2 regions of the Dechloromonas sp. ARDL1 genome follow, and region 1 is predicted to be linked to the other one. Evidence: predicted binding sites of a transcription regulator. Region 1 holds the regulator's gene; the other holds the start of a gene.
The links. The regulator FliA, encoded in region 1, starts transcription of late flagellar genes. The targets are predictions, from matches to a motif close to CTAAAGTTNNNNNNNNNNNNGCCGNTA.
Positions count from the first base shown of each region.

Region 2: a site for FliA is predicted at 5,671-5,697, ahead of AB6Q56_RS20470 (surface-adhesin E family protein). Genes of this name have one in related genera too.

Region 1 is NZ_CP168939.1:185,260-192,919, reverse strand. Features, by position in the region: gene AB6Q56_RS00925 (flagella synthesis protein FlgN) at 1-390, shown strand, start outside; gene motD (flagellar motor protein MotD) at 409-1,206, opposite strand; gene AB6Q56_RS00915 (flagellar motor protein) at 1,206-1,946, opposite strand; gene AB6Q56_RS00910 (RNA polymerase sigma factor FliA) at 1,939-2,691, opposite strand; gene AB6Q56_RS00905 (MinD/ParA family ATP-binding protein) at 2,691-3,581, opposite strand; gene flhF (flagellar biosynthesis protein FlhF) at 3,574-5,037, opposite strand; gene flhA (flagellar biosynthesis protein FlhA) at 5,034-7,118, opposite strand; gene flhB (flagellar biosynthesis protein FlhB) at 7,119-7,660, opposite strand, start outside.
Region 2 is NZ_CP168939.1:4,132,344-4,140,003, forward strand. Features, by position in the region: gene waaA (lipid IV(A) 3-deoxy-D-manno-octulosonic acid transferase) at 1-1,109, shown strand, start outside; gene AB6Q56_RS20450 (TolC family outer membrane protein) at 1,075-2,400, opposite strand; gene AB6Q56_RS20455 (rhodanese-like domain-containing protein) at 2,408-2,731, opposite strand; gene AB6Q56_RS20460 (protein-L-isoaspartate O-methyltransferase family protein) at 2,731-3,384, opposite strand; gene AB6Q56_RS20465 (TetR/AcrR family transcriptional regulator) at 3,445-4,089, opposite strand; gene AB6Q56_RS20470 (surface-adhesin E family protein) at 4,142-5,623, opposite strand; TPP riboswitch at 5,747-5,842, shown strand; gene thiC (phosphomethylpyrimidine synthase ThiC) at 5,898-7,660, shown strand, end outside.

The sequences.
Region 1 (7,660 bases):
CAGGACAGCCTGAAAAAGGCCAATGCCGACGCCCTGCAAGCGATCACGGCAGAAAAGATGCCATTAATTGCGCAAATGAACAGTGCCGAAGGTGAGCGCATGGCAGCCATCGGCGCCACCGGGCAGCCCGGAGCCAAAGCCAGCATGCAGCGCTGGTTGGAAGACAACACCGCAGATGCCGCCGTTGCGAAAAACTGGCAGCAACTTCTGGAATTGGCCCGCGAAGCCAAGGCACTGCATGACCTGAACATTCAGTTGGTCGAAATGCACCTTAGGAACGCAACGGAAGCGCTCGCTATCCTGACCCAACCGCCGGAATCCTCAAGTCTCTACGGGGCCAGCGGCCAGACCATGGGCAGTTCGGGCAGTCGTATCGTCGACTCGGCCTGAGCAAGCAGGACAGCCCGCTCACTGCCCCGGACGCAGTTCCTTCACTTCCGTCGGCTCCTCCGGACGGTTTGAATCGATCAGGATACTGACGCGGCGATTCCTGGCCCTTCCCTCTACGGTCGTATTCGTTTCCAGGGGCCGTGTTTCGCCATAACCGATGGCAGTCAGGCGTTCGGCGCCGACACCGCCTTCGTTGAACAGTCGCAGCACGGTGGTGGCCCGCATGGCCGACAACTCCCAGTTCGACGGGAATTGTGCCGTGGCGATCGGCACGTTGTCGGTGTGCCCCTCAATCGTGATCGGAAAATCAGAATCAGCTAGAACCTGGGCGATCGCCTGCATTGCACTGATCGATGCTGCTTGCAACCTGGCCTGACCCGCCGGAAAAAGAATGCTGTCGTTGATCTCGACCGTGACGCCGCGACTGGTTTCGAGCAACTTCACTTTGCCCTGCGCAATCAAGGGCTGCAGTGCATTCTTGATATCGTCGGCGACATTTCGCATCTTCTGTCGCTGCTCGCTCTTTTTTTCTTCCACCTTCTTCTGATCGGGTAGCTTGTCGGGCTTGGCAATCGGCTTCACCGGCAGCAACGGCGCCCCCTGAATGGTCGCAATCGGCTGCCCCCCCGGTTGCCCTGTCGTATTTTTAAAAGCGTTGGTCAGCGAATTGGACAGAACCTTGTATTTCCCCTCATTCACCGACGAGATGGCATACATGACCACGAAGAAAGCGAAAAGCAGGGTGATGAAATCGGCGTATGACACCAGCCACCGCTCGTGGTTTTCATGCTCTTCCTCGCGGCGACGCCGAGCCATCAGTGCAGATAGCCCTTGAGACGACCTTCGATGATGCGCGGATTGTCGCCCACCGCGATACCGACCAGTCCGTCGACCAGCATTTCACGGGTCGCCACCATGCGGCCGATGTAATACTTCAGCTTCCCGGCAATCGGCAGATAGACCAGATTGGCCAAGCCTACGCCATAGATCGTAGCGACAAAGGCAACCGCGATACCGGCCCCCAGTTTGGTCGGATCGGACAAATTTTCCATCACGTGGATCAGCCCCATGACCGCACCAAGAATGCCGATGGTCGGCGAGTAGCCTCCTGCGGATTCCCAGATTTTGGCGGACTGCCGCAGCTCATCCTCGTAGGTGTCGATCTCCACTTCGAGCAACTCTCGGATACGCTCAGGGTCGGCGCCATCGACCAAGAGCTGCAGGCCGCGTTTGGTGAATTCGTCCTTGACGCGAGGCATCTGGTTTTCCAGCGCCAGCAGGCCCTCGCGTCGCGAAAGTTGGCTCCACATCAGTATTTGCTCGATCAGCCGCTTCTGCTCGATGACCGGTGGAACCCACACCCACTTGACCATCTTCATGCCCCGTCGAAAAACATGGATAGGGCTTTGCAGTAGGACGGCACCCAGCGTGCCGCCGAGAACAATCAAAAGAGCGGTCGGCTGAACCAGCGAGCCGACATGCCCACCTTCGAGATACTGGCCGCCGACAATGGCGAACAATCCAATGGCCAGACCGGCCAGACTGATCTTATCCACCCGCACGCTCCTTGCGTCGTTTGGCTGCCTTGGGCACTTCCCCCACCATGCGGGTTCGCAACCGGGCAATAGCCTGGCTATGTAGCTGGCAGACCCGTGACTCACTGACCCCCATGACCTCACCGATTTCCCGGAGATTGAGGTCCTGCTCGTAGTAAAGCGCCATCATCAGCTTCTCACGCTCGGGCAGATCACCAATGGCTGACACCAGCAGCGCCTTCATGCCTTGATCTTCAAGTATCGCAGCCGGATCGGCGTTGTTGTCGGTGAAGTGACGCTCCAGAAAGTCGTCATCGCCCTCACCGGAAAAATCCTCGAAATAGACGAGTTGGTGACCGCGCGCGTCGTGCAGGGTTTTCTGATAATCGGCGAGAGAAAGGCCCAACGAATCGGCTAGTTCGCGCTCGGATGGCGCCCGCCCGTACTCATGTTCGAGCTGATTGATCGCTGTTTCGATACGGCGCAATTCACGCCTGAGATTCCGGGGCAACCAGTCGTTTTCCCGCAGGCCGTCGAGCATCGCGCCGCGCACTCGCTGCGTGGCATAGGTTTCGAACTGCGCCCCGAACCCTTCCTGATAACGGTCGATGGCATCCAGCAGCCCGATCATCCCGTTCTGGACCAGATCATCGAACTGAACGCTGGGCGGCAGGCGCGCCATCAAATGGTAGGCGACACGTTTCACCAGCGGCACGAAGCGCTGAACCAACTGTTCCCTGTCTGGCTGCCCGGCAGCGGTATACATCAGGCTCGTAATACGTTGGGAGTTATACGTTGGCTCAAGTGTAGCAGTTGCTGCATGAACTGTTCGACTCCGCCGGCCTCGCTTTCGCTGCGCTGCCAATACAGCATGTCCGAGGCGATATCGCGGAACGCTGTAGCTGCTACCGAATCCGGAGCCTGCACCAGCACCGGGCGACACAACTGAGCGGCTAGACGAAGGGACTCATCCAGCGGGACGGCTCCGGCATAATCCAGGCGAGCAATACCGCGCTGAGCGGCGACCTGAGCGATGTTCTCGTAGATCGATCGGGCATCGGGCTGGCTGCGCACCTTGTTCACCAGAATGCGGAAATGCTTCCGGGAAAAAGCATGGCTCACTTTCTTGATGAGCGAATAGGCTTCGGTGATCGATGCACTGCTTCCAGAGAGAACGACCACCGCCTCCTGAGCCGCGATGCCAAACGGAGAAAATCCGTGAGGATGCGCTGTACTGGCATCGACCAGAATCACATCGACAGGCCGGTCGAGACCCGACATGGCATCGAGCAGGGTCTGCTGCTGATGCAGGGACAGACGTCCCAGTTTCTTCACCGCACGCGCTGCCGGCAGGACGCGAAGACCGTGCATCGGCTGCAGCAGCACTTGCGACAGTGGCAATTCGCGCTGCACCACATTGAGCAGATCGCTGCGGGCGACCAAGCCAAAGGTGGCGGCGATGTCATCGCCCGGCGCATGCTCGTCGATGATCAGCACCTCCTTGCCAAGACGCGCCAAGGCCACGCCGATGTTGGCCACGGCCACACTGCGTCCGACACCTTCGCAACCGGCAACAAAGGTGACTACTTGCAGTTGCTGCCCGCCCCCGAGAAGCCGACGCAGGCCGGCAGCCTGGTCGACGCGAAAATCAGCCACGACGCCCTCCCGCCGCAACCATACCGGCGTTCGCCATCATCATGGCCGGTTCGATCCCGTCATACTTGTGGGGCGAGGCTTCCGGCACGTCCTTGAAAGCACGATGCAGCAGATAGCTCCGGTTCGGGAGATGAATATCTTCGGGCACGCGCTGCCCATTCGAGACGTAGAGCAGCTTCAGGCTGTGACGCATGATCACGTCGAGTGCCGTGGCAAGACTGGCCGCCTCGTCGATCTTGGTCAGGATACAGCCAGCCAGCGAATCGCCGGCATAGGCACGCACCACGTCATCCAGAGTATCGCCGCGCGCGGTCGAATTGAGCAGCAGCACCCGCTGCACGTCGCATCCGGCCAGCATGTCGGTCAATTCGGGAACCAGCTTGTCCTTCTGGCTCATACCCATGGTATCGATCAACACCATGTGCTTGTGCTGCAGTTCGCTGAGTGTCTGGCGCAATTCTGCGGCATCCTTGACCAGATGCACGGACACTCCGAGGATACGTCCATAGATGCGCAATTGTTCGTGGGCACCGATCCGGTAACCGTCGGTGGTGACCAGGGCCACCTTGCTCGGCCCGTGACGCAGCACACAGCGTGCGGCCAGCTTGGCGGTTGTGGTAGTCTTGCCCACGCCGGTCGGCCCAACCAGCGCATAGACACCACCTCGATCGACGATGTCATTTTCGTTGCCCAGCGTCATCAGCGAACGATCGGCCGCGCCCTTGACCCAAGCCATGGCTTCGACAGCACTCATGTCCACCGGCAGATCGGACAACAGGTCGCGAGCGAACTGCGGCGAGAACCCGGCATCGAGCATCTGGCGGAGAATGTCGGTCTTCACCGGCTCCGAACGCGCCACCTCGCCCCAGGCGAAGCCGGCCAGATGTTGCTCGACGATCTTGCGTAGCGAACGAATTTCCTCCATGACCTCCATCGGTACGACTTCGGCTTCGGCCCGCCGCGATGCGGCAGGCGGCTGCGGAATTGCCGCAGCGACGGGGGGGACAACGGGCGCCGGACGGGGCTGCACGGGAGGCTGCGATGGGCGGGACATTTCTAGATTGCGCAACGCGCCGGTCTTGGGGATACCGGCATTCACGGTTGCCGCCGGCTTGGCCAGGAAAGCATGATTCACAGTCGGCCTGGTCGCCTGCTGCGGCGCCGATGGCACGGCTACCGGCGGCGTTGGCTGCGAAATGCGGGCGCGGGCCGAATTGAGCACAACCCGATAATCATCCTCGACATCGACCTTGGGCTGCGGACGTTGCTGCGCCGGAGCGCTGTCGGCGACCGGTGTCGGTACGATCATGGCCATATCCCTTGCGGCGACGGCCATGATCTCCACCCCGCCGGGAACTCCTCGGTTGGAGAGAATGATCGCGTCGTTGCCCAAGGTCTCTTTGACCTTCCTCAAGGCATCCCTTGCGTTGGCGGCGATGAATTTTCTGACGTTCATGTTCTACCTCCGATGATCGAGGTCACCTTGATGATTCGGGCTTCAGGCACTTCATTGTGCGAAAGCACCTTGAGTTGAGGAATGGTGCGGCGCAAGAACCTGGACAGCAGCAAGCGCAGACTGCCAGGAACCAACAATACGGCGGGCAAGCCCAGGCTTTCCTGGCGCCCGGCAGCAGTTGCGGTCTCACGAATCAGCGTATCCGCCAAACCGGGCTCGAAACTGGTGTTTTCCGAGCCGCCAGCCACCGCCTGGGTGAGCAGGCGCTCCAACGTCGGGTCCAGCGACATGACCTGCATTTCGCCAGTCCCGGGGAAAAGCTGCTGGACGATGGCACGCCCCAGCGCCATGCGCACCTGAATGGTGAGGTCGTCCGCGTTCTGGGTCCGCGTTGCATGATCGGCAACGGTTTCGATGATGGTCCGCATGTCGCGGATATGGACGCCTTCTTCGAGCATGCCTTGCAGGACTTTCTGCAAGGTGCCGAGCGGCAGGACCTTGGGAACCAGATCCTCGACCAGCTTGGGCATTTCCTTGGCTAGATGGTCGAGCAACTGTTGCACCTCCTGGCGCCCCAGCAACTCGGCCGCATGCGTCAGGATGAGATGATTCAGATGCGTGGCAACGACCGTCGAGGCATCGACGACGGTATAGCCGTAAGCCTGCGCCTGATCGCGCTGCGCCGCATCGATCCATGTTGCCGGCAGGCCAAATGCCGGATCCTTGGTGCTCACGCCGTTCAATGTGCCGGCAACGCGCCCCGGATTGATCGCCAGATACTGACCGGTATAGGCCTCGCCCTGGCCGATCTCCACCCCTTTGAGCAAAATTCGGTAGGTATTCGGCTTCAGTTCCAAGTTGTCGCGGATATGAACCGGCGATACGAGGAAACCAACCTCCTGCGCGAATTTCTTGCGGATGCCACGTATACGGCGCAGCAACTCGCCGTCCTGCGACTTGTCGACCAGCGGAATCAGGCGGTAACCAACCTCCAGCCCGAGCACATCGAGTGGCGCCACATCAGCCCAACTGGCCTCAAGCGCCTCTTGCACGGGCGCCGGGGCAACATGCACGGGAGTTTCGACGATGCGCTTCTCACGCTGCATCATGGTCCAGGAGAACCAGCCCAGGATAGCCGCAAGCAGGAGGAAAACCAGATTCGGCATCCCCGGGATGAGGCCCAGGAAACCGACGATGGCTGCCGTGATGGCGATCACCTTGCCGTTGCGGAACATCTGCCCCATGACTTGCTGGCCAATGTCACGATCGTCGGATACACGGGTCACCACCATGCCGGCGGCGATGGAAATGATCAGTCCCGGAATCTGTGCCACCAGACCGTCGCCTATGGTCAGCAGCGTGTAGTTCTTGGCCGCCTGGGCAAGTTCCATGTTGTGCTGGAGAACGCCAACGATCAGGCCGCCGACCACGTTGAGCAGCATGATGATGATGCCGGCGATCGCGTCACCGCGCACGAATTTGGACGCACCGTCCATCGAACCGAAAAACTCTGACTCGCGGGAAATGTCGGTCCGCCGCTTGCGCGCCTCCTCCTCACCGATCAGGCCGGCATTGAGGTCGGCATCGATGGCCATTTGCTTACCCGGCATTGCATCGAGCGTGAAGCGTGCGGAGACTTCGGCAACCCGCCCCGCGCCCTTGGTGATCACGACAAAATTGATGACCACCAGGATCAGGAAGACCATGATGCCAACAGCGAAATTTCCGCCAACCAAAAAGTGACCGAATGCCTCAATCACCTTCCCGGCCGCATCCGGACCATTGTGGCCCTCAAGCATCACGACTCGCGTCGACGCCACGTTCAGCGACAGACGGAGCAAGGTCGTCACCAGCAAAACCGTCGGAAAAACGGAGAAATCGAGTGTCTTCTGGGTATTGACGGCGACCAGCAGGACGAGCACCGAGATCGCGATATTAAAGGTGAAGAACACATCCAGCACAAATGCCGGCAGCGGCAACACCATCATCGCCAGGATCATCAGGATCAGGACCGGCGCCGCCATCTGGGTCAGATTCAGACGCCCCAGCAAGTTCTGCATGCTCATTGACGAGGCGGCCATTTAGTTCGCCTCCGGAATAAGCTCGGGTGGGACCGGCAAATCGCGCGGCGGAACCGGATAGGTGCCCCCCGCTTGGCGCCAGTTAGCCAACTGGTAGATATAAGCAAGAACCTCCGCGACTGCGTTATACAGGGCGGAGGGAATTTCAGCGTCGATATCGGTATGCTTATAGAGCGCTCGCGCCAACGGCGGCGCTTCCATGATCGGTACTGCATTCTCGGAAGCCACCTCGCGGATCTTCAAAGCGACCGCGCCAACCCCTTTGGCAACCACCTTGGGTGCCGCCATTCCCGCCTTGTACGAAAGCGCCACCGCGTAGTGCGTCGGGTTGGTGACCACCACATTCGCCGTGGGCACGGCAGCCATCATCCGCTTACGCGCTGCTTGCATCTGAAGGCTGCGGATACGCCCCTTGACGTGCGGGTCGCCCATCATCTCCTTCATTTCCTGCCGAACCTCTTCCTTGGTCATCTTCAGCTTGTCGAAGTACTGCCAGAGCTGGAACGGAACGTCGGCAGCAACAACCAGCACTAAGGTGGCAA
Region 2 (7,660 bases), 560 kb from region 1:
TCTGGGTGCATGCCGTTTCGGTCGGCGAGACGCGTGCCGCGCAGCCGCTCATCGAGGGGCTACTGGCGCGCTGGCCCGATCACCGCATCCTGCTTACTGGCATGACACCGACCGGGCGGGCTGCCGGCCGCGAGCTCTATGGCGACCGTGTCATTCAGGCTTACCTGCCCTATGACTATCCTGGTGCAGTTGCGCGCTTCTTCCGCCATTTTTCGCCAGCTTTCGGCATTTTGATGGAAACCGAGATCTGGCCGAACCTGCTGCGTGCCGCCCGGGGTGCCGGGGTGCCGGTGGTGCTCGCCAATGCCCGCCTGTCGGCGCGTTCGGCACGCGGCTACGGCCGTTTCCGGCGCTTGGTGGAGCCCGCCTTTGCGACGCTTGCCGGGGTGGCGGCCCAGACCCAGGGGGATGCGGAGCGCCTGCATGCTTTGGGCGCAAGGACGATCAAGGTTTCCGGCAACCTTAAGTTCGATGTCCTCCCGCCGGCAGACAAGATCGCATTGGGGAGACAGTGGCGACAGGCGATTGGTTCGCGCCCAGTGTGGTTGGCGGCGAGCACCCGTGAAGGTGAGGAAGCTCTGGTGCTTGAGGCATGGCGTCGGGTGGCGCTGGCTGGTGCCTTGCTGGTCCTGGTGCCACGACATCCGCAGCGTTTCGACGAGGTGGCCGCGCTCCTACGGCAACAGGGCTGGCATGCGGTGCGCCGCAGCGAGGCGTTGCCGAACGGCAACACCGAGGTTTGGCTGGGCGACAGCATGGGTGAAATGGCCGCCTATTTCAGCCTCGCCGACCTGGCTTTCGTGGGTGGCAGTCTTTTGCCTCTGGGTGGGCAGAACCTGATCGAGGCAGCCGCTTGCGGGTGTCCGGTGTTGGTTGGTCCGCATACCTTCAATTTTCTGCAAGCGACCGAGGATGCCATCGCCGCTGGTGCGGCGCAGCGCGTCGCCGATGCCGATGGATTGGGGGCGTGTGTTGTCGGCCTGTTGTGCGATGCTGAACGCCTTGCGGCGATGCGTCTGGCTTCGAGCGATTTCGCCCGCGCCCATCAGGGCGCGGCGGAGCGCATGCTGGGGTTTATTGCGCGGTGGACGGGTCGAGCAGTGCGTTGATCTGGGCGATGTCGTCATCGCCTAGCGCACCAGTGGTCGATTTAAGGCGCAGTTGCGCCATCAGCGTGTCGAGCGTGGCCTTGGCCAAGTCGCGGCGGGTGACGTAGACCTGATTCTCGGCATTCAGGACATCGATGTTGATGCGTACGCCGACTTCGTAGCCCAGCTTGTTCGATTCCAGCGCCGACTGCGACGAGACGAGTGCTGCCTTCAAGGCCTTGACCTGGGCCAGGCCATTGACGACGCCGAGATAGGATTGTCTGGCACCCAGTGCCGCGCCGCGCTTGGCCGCTTCCAGCGCCGATTCGGATGCGGCACGGTTGGCGCTGGCTTCGCGCTGGCGGGACGAGACAAAACCGCCCTGGAAGAGTGGGATCGTGAGCTGAATGCCAACGTTCTGGTAATCCGTGTCGTAAGTGCCGAAGGCAGGCGTATAGCTTTTGGAATGGCCGACGTTGGCGACCGCGTCGAGGGTTGGATAATGTCCTGCGCGCTGCTTGTCGACCTCGCGGGCGGCAATGTTCGCGTTGTACTGCTGGACCTGTACGTTCAGGCTGCCGCTTTCGGCGGCATTGACCCATTCCGCCATGTTGCCCGGTTGCGGAGCCGTCAGTTCCGCCGCCTTGCGCAGTTGGGCGAGGGGTCCAGGTTCCTGGCCGATGATGGCCTGCAGGGCGCGCAGCTTGACTTCGAGGTCGCTGTCGGCAGCGATTTCCTGGGCGCTGGCCAAGTCGTAACGGGCTTGTGCCTCGTGTGTGTCGGTGATTGTCGCCGTGCCGACCTCAAAGCTCTTCTTGGCGAGTTCCAGTTGTTGGGCAATGGCCTGCTTGTTGGCTTTGACGGCTGCCAGGCTTTCCTGGGCGTAAAGCACGTCGAAGTAAGCCTGGGCCACGCGCAGGATCAGGTCCTGGCGGGCCAGACCGAAATTGGCTTCGGCCTGCGCAACCTGCATCTTGGACTGGTCGTAGGCAATCCAGTTCTGCCAGCGGAACAAGGGCTGCGAGAGGGTGAGTTGGTAACCGTTGGCGTTGTATTTCGGCTTGGCGATCGTCGGGCCGTTGTGGGTCGACAGCTCGTTTTCATTCCACGTCGTATTGCCTGAAAGCGAGAGGCTCGGCAGCAGGCCGGCGCGCGCTTGCGGCTGTTTTTCCTGCCCGGCGTCGAGCGTGGCGCGGGCTGCTGCGAAAGTCGGGTCGTTGGTTTTTGCCTGGCGATAGACCTGCATCAGGTCAGCGGCGCAGAGCGGTGTGGCGATCAGAGGAGAGAGGAAAAGCCAGACTAGTTTTTTCATGACATCCTCAGTAGCGACGCATATTCGGATCAATCTCTCCAGCCCATGCATCGACGCCGCCCATCAGGTTGAGCACCGAGCCGAAGCCCTTCCGTTCGAGGAACATGGCAACCTGCAAGCTGCGACTGCCGTGGTGGCAGATCACCACGACATCGCGGCCGGTATCGATTTCCCCGCAACGAATCGGAACAAGATGCATCGGGATGTGCAAAGAGCCCGCCAACCGGCAGAGTTCAGTTTCCCACGGCTCGCGTACATCAAGCAGGACAGGGTCGGGCCGATTTGCGTCGGCCAGCCATTCGGCCAGTTGTTGTACGCGTAGTTGTTGCATCAGAAGGAGAATTGATCCTTGGCGCCAGTTCCATCGAGCACCGGAACGACGGTTTCGAAGAGATTGACGGTGTTATAGGTTCCCTCGGCCGTGCAGGTGATCAGCTGAGCTTCCATCACCGGCGCTTCGCCGGTGATGACGGCGAGACGGCCACCGACGCGCAGTTGCTTGAGCAGGGAGGGAGAGACGCTGGGAACCGAGCCGGAAACGACGATGGCATCGTAGGGGCCGCGCTGCGACCAGCCGTCAACACCGTTGCCTACTTCGATCGAAACGTTGCCGACGCCGGCGCGCGCCAGGTTTTCCTTGGCGGCGGCAGCGATTTCCGGGCGGATCTCAACCGTTACCACGTGTTCGGCGCGCGCAGCGAGTAAGGCAGCCATGTAGCCGCTGCCGGTGCCGATTTCGAGTACCTTGTCGGTTTTCTTGATGCCGAGTTCCTGCAGCATCTTGGCTTCGATCTTCGGAGCCAGCATGGTCTGGCCATCACCGATCGGGATTTCCATATCGGCGAATGCCAGGTTGCGATAGGCGGCCGGCGCGAAGTCCTCGCGCTTGACGACGAAAAGAAGGTCGAGAACTTGCGGATCCAGAACATCCCAGGGACGGATCTGCTGTTCGATCATGTTGAAGCGCGCTTGCTCGATGTTCATTGGGGTCTCCGCAGGCATAATATTAGCACAGGCTAATATATTGATTCCGACAAATCGAAATTATACCCGACTCTCCTTTTCCATCCGGCACAAACCGTGGCGCAAGAGATCCATGTGAATCTGCAGATATTGCTGCGGATTACCTTCGCTTTCGACGCAGCAACTCATCGAATGGTGCCATATCAGCAGCATCAGGATGGGCGCGATCACCACATCAATGGTCGTTTCGACATCCATCTCCCGGAATTCACCGCTCGCCATGCCGCGTTTCAGCGCGCTACCAACCAGAGCGCGGCCACGGTTGATGACATTCTCGACGTAATAACATCCAAGTTCCGGGAAGTTCCGGGCTTCGGCTACCATCAGTTTTGGTATCCCGGCGAAGGCTGTCAGACCGATTTTGACCCACCAGTTGGCGAGCAGCTTTTCCATCAGGTCGAAGCTGCTGCCCGTGTGCTGGGCCGCGATGGCCTCGTTTTCGGCAATCACCGGAATGATGCCTTCTTGAATGACGGCCTTGAACAGCGCTTCCTTGTTTTCGTAGTACAGGTAGAGCGTACCCTTCGAAACACCGGCACGGGAGGCGACGTCTTCCAGGCGCGTGGCGGCGTAACCTTTCTCCACGAAGAGGTCGAGAGCGGCCGCAAGCAACTCTGATGGGCGGGCTTCCTTGCGGCGTTTGCGGGGAGGAGGGGGCAACGACATGGTAATTTAATGACTCTTTGGTCATTAAATTACCATCGCGTTTTACCTCAGGTCAACGGCCTTCCTTGATCAGACGGCCGCTGGTGGATTGAATGGGGCGGGCGTTGTTGCGATACAGGCGGCTGAAGATATTGATCTGCTCCTGGGAGACTTGCACCGGTTGCTTCATGACCAGCCAAAGCACGCCTTCGGAACAAGGAGGTGTGGTCAGTGACCCCATGTAGGTGTAGTAGTTGCGCGAGGTCGGGAGGAGGGCGTTCAAGTCAACGCTGGCGCTCGGCGGGGCGACCGGCATGTTCCGCTCGAGCGGCATATGGTTCCACAGGGTCTGGATGAACGGGTTTTCGGTGCCGCGTTCGAGGAGTACCGCAACTACAGCCAGTTGACCATCGTCGGCCCTGTGCACCAGGTGGGCGACCATGTCGAAGCGCTGGCCATTGATCTTTTCTTCCGACGGACGATGGAAGTGGAACTGGACCAGCTCGTAGGTCTTGCCGGTCAGCGAGATCGAGCCCTCGCCAACCTGCACCTGTACGGTGTGGCCGTTGTCGACGATGCGGAAGGTGGAGGATTGGTACTTGAACGCAATCGGCTCGACGTCGACCTTGATGCCATCCTTGATGTCGATAGGCGACTGGCGTTCGCCGGTGGCGCACAGTTTGTTGCGTGGGTCCAGCCTGCTCCAGTTGTCCGGGCCGCCCGGACCTTCGTAGTCCCAGTGGATATTGGCATGTTGGACAACCGCTTCGGTGTGGGCGAGTTCCAGCATGTAGCCTTCGGGTTTGATTGTTTTCTTAGGCCTGGCCGCAGGCGTCGGTGAGGTGTGGACGATAACGGTTTGCGCCTTGGGCGCCGCGACGGCCGGGGGCTTGGGGGAGGGCTTGGCGACCGGTGCGCTGGCTGTTGGCACGGGTTCCTTGGCGGCCTCCTTCGTAGGCTCGCGAGAGGCTTCTAGCGCCGCTTTCAGATTTGGGCGAATCGATGGAATGGCCGAATGCTCGGCTTCCTTGGCGGTGGTGTCGGCCGCCTTGATGGGGGCGGGCTTTTCGGCCTTGGCCATTTCCGTCTTGAGTACGGCCTCGTTGGCTGCTTTTAGTTCGGTGCCAGCCTCATTTGCCTTCTTGGCGAGTTCGGCGGGCGTGTCTTTCGGCGGGCGGCATACTTCGCGCAGTACCTTGTCATCCAGCGTACCGGAGCGGACGGGGAGCTCTGCGCCCTTGATGTCCTCCTCGCGGATGACCTCGGATTCGTTTTTCTTGAAGATGCGCTTGATGGTGTTGGCATTGCGCGTGCTGCAATCGTAGCGGGTGACGGCTTCGATGACGCGGTAGCCGGCGCCGGATTTTGAGTCAGTGAGTTCCTTTTCGAGAACAACGCGGCCCTGGGCTTGTACCGTGTTGCCGTCGCGCTTCAGGCTGGTCCGGTCAAGTTCGATGCGCTTCCCGGGTTCGGACGAAATCACTTGCCATGTCGGCGCAGCCGACACGCTCCAGGGCAGGGGGGCCAGTAGGCTGGCAATGATCAGGTAGCGCATCTTGTTTCCCTTGGTTTTTCTTTGAATTCCGCATCTTGTCGAAGATATTTCGGCTGATTTCTGAAAATCTTGAGCGGAATTTGTCGTTCCTTGCATTTTGCCTGTATTTCCAGTAACTTGCAGCCCACTCGTTAGGGGTGCCGGCGGATAAGCAGGCTGAGAAATACCCTTCGAACCTGACCGGGTCATGCCGTCGTAGGGAAACGAACGCTGTGGTGGAACCCAGCCCGCTCCTTGCGCGTCTTACCAGGCTGTATTCACGCACGGAGCTTCCATGAACGCCAAAGACACCTTCCTCGCCGCCAATGCCCATGTCGACGAGGCCGCCATCCAGCCGCTGCCGAACTCGCGCAAGATCTACGTCGAGGGTTCGCGCCCGGATATCCAGGTGCCGATGCGGGAAATTTCGCAGGCTGACACGCCGACCGGCATGGGCGGGGAAAAAAATCCGCCGATTTTTGTCTACGACTGCTCCGGCGGCTATTCCGATCCGGCCGCCAAGATCGATATCCGTTCCGGCCTGCCGGCGCTGCGCGCCCAGTGGATTGCCGAACGTGGCGACACCGAGGAACTGCCGGACCTGACCTCCGACTACGGTCGCCAGCGGGCCGCCGACAAGGCGCTCGAAGAACTGCGTTTTCCCGGCCTGCATCGCAAGCCGCGCCGTGCCAAGGCCGGCGCCAACGTGTCGCAGATGCACTATGCGCGTAAGGGCATCGTCACGCCGGAAATGGAATACGTCGCGATTCGCGAGAACCTGAACCGCCGTGCCTACATCGACTCGCTAAAGGCCACCGGCCCGATGGGCGACAAGATGGCCAAGCTGCTCGGTCGCCAGCATCCCGGCCAGAATTTCGGCGCCAGCATTCCGGAAGAAATCACTCCGGAGTTCGTGCGCAGCGAAGTCGCCCGTGGCCGCGCCATCATCCCGAACAACATCAACCACCCGGAAAGCGAGCCGATGATCATCGGCCGCAACTTCCTCACCAAGATCAACGCCAACATCGGCAACTCGGCGCTCGGCTCATCCATTCAGGAAGAAGTCGAGAAAATGACCTGGTCGATCCGCTGGGGCGGCGACACGGTGATGGATCTGTCCACCGGCAAGAACATCCACGAAACCCGCGAGTGGATCATCCGCAACAGCCCGGTGCCGATCGGCACCGTGCCGATCTACCAGGCGCTGGAAAAGGTCAATGGCAAGGCCGAAGACCTGACCTGGGAAATCTTCCGCGACACGCTGATCGAACAGGCCGAGCAGGGCGTCGACTACTTCACCATCCACGCCGGCGTGCTGCTGCGCTACATCCCGATGACCGCCAACCGGATGACCGGCATCGTTTCGCGCGGCGGCTCGATCATGGCCAAGTGGTGCCTGGCGCACCACAAGGAGAGCTTCCTCTACACGCATTTCGAGGAAATCTGCGAAATCATGAAGGCCTACGACGTCGCCTTCAGCCTCGGCGACGGCCTGCGTCCAGGCTCGATCTACGACGCCAACGACGAAGCGCAGCTCGGCGAACTGAAGACGCTGGGCGAGCTGACCGAGATCGCCTGGAAGCACGACGTGCAGACCATCATCGAAGGCCCGGGCCATGTGCCGATGCACCTGATCAAGGAGAACATGGATCTGCAGCTCGAATACTGCAAGGAAGCCCCGTTCTACACCCTTGGTCCGCTGACCACCGACATCGCCCCGGGCTACGACCACATCACCAGCGGCATCGGCGCCGCGATGATCGGCTGGTACGGCACGGCCATGCTCTGCTACGTCACGCCCAAGGAGCACCTGGGCCTGCCGGACAAGGATGACGTCAAGGAAGGCATCATCACCTACAAGCTCGCCGCGCACGCCGCCGACCTCGCTAAGGGCCATCCCGGCGCGCAGATCCGCGACAACGCGTTGTCCAAGGCGCGCTACGAGTTCCGCTGGGAAGACCAGTTCAACCTCGGCCTCGACCCGGACAAGGCGCGCGAATTCCACGACGAGACCCTGCCCAAGGAATCGGCCAAGGTCGCTCATTTCTGCTCGATGTG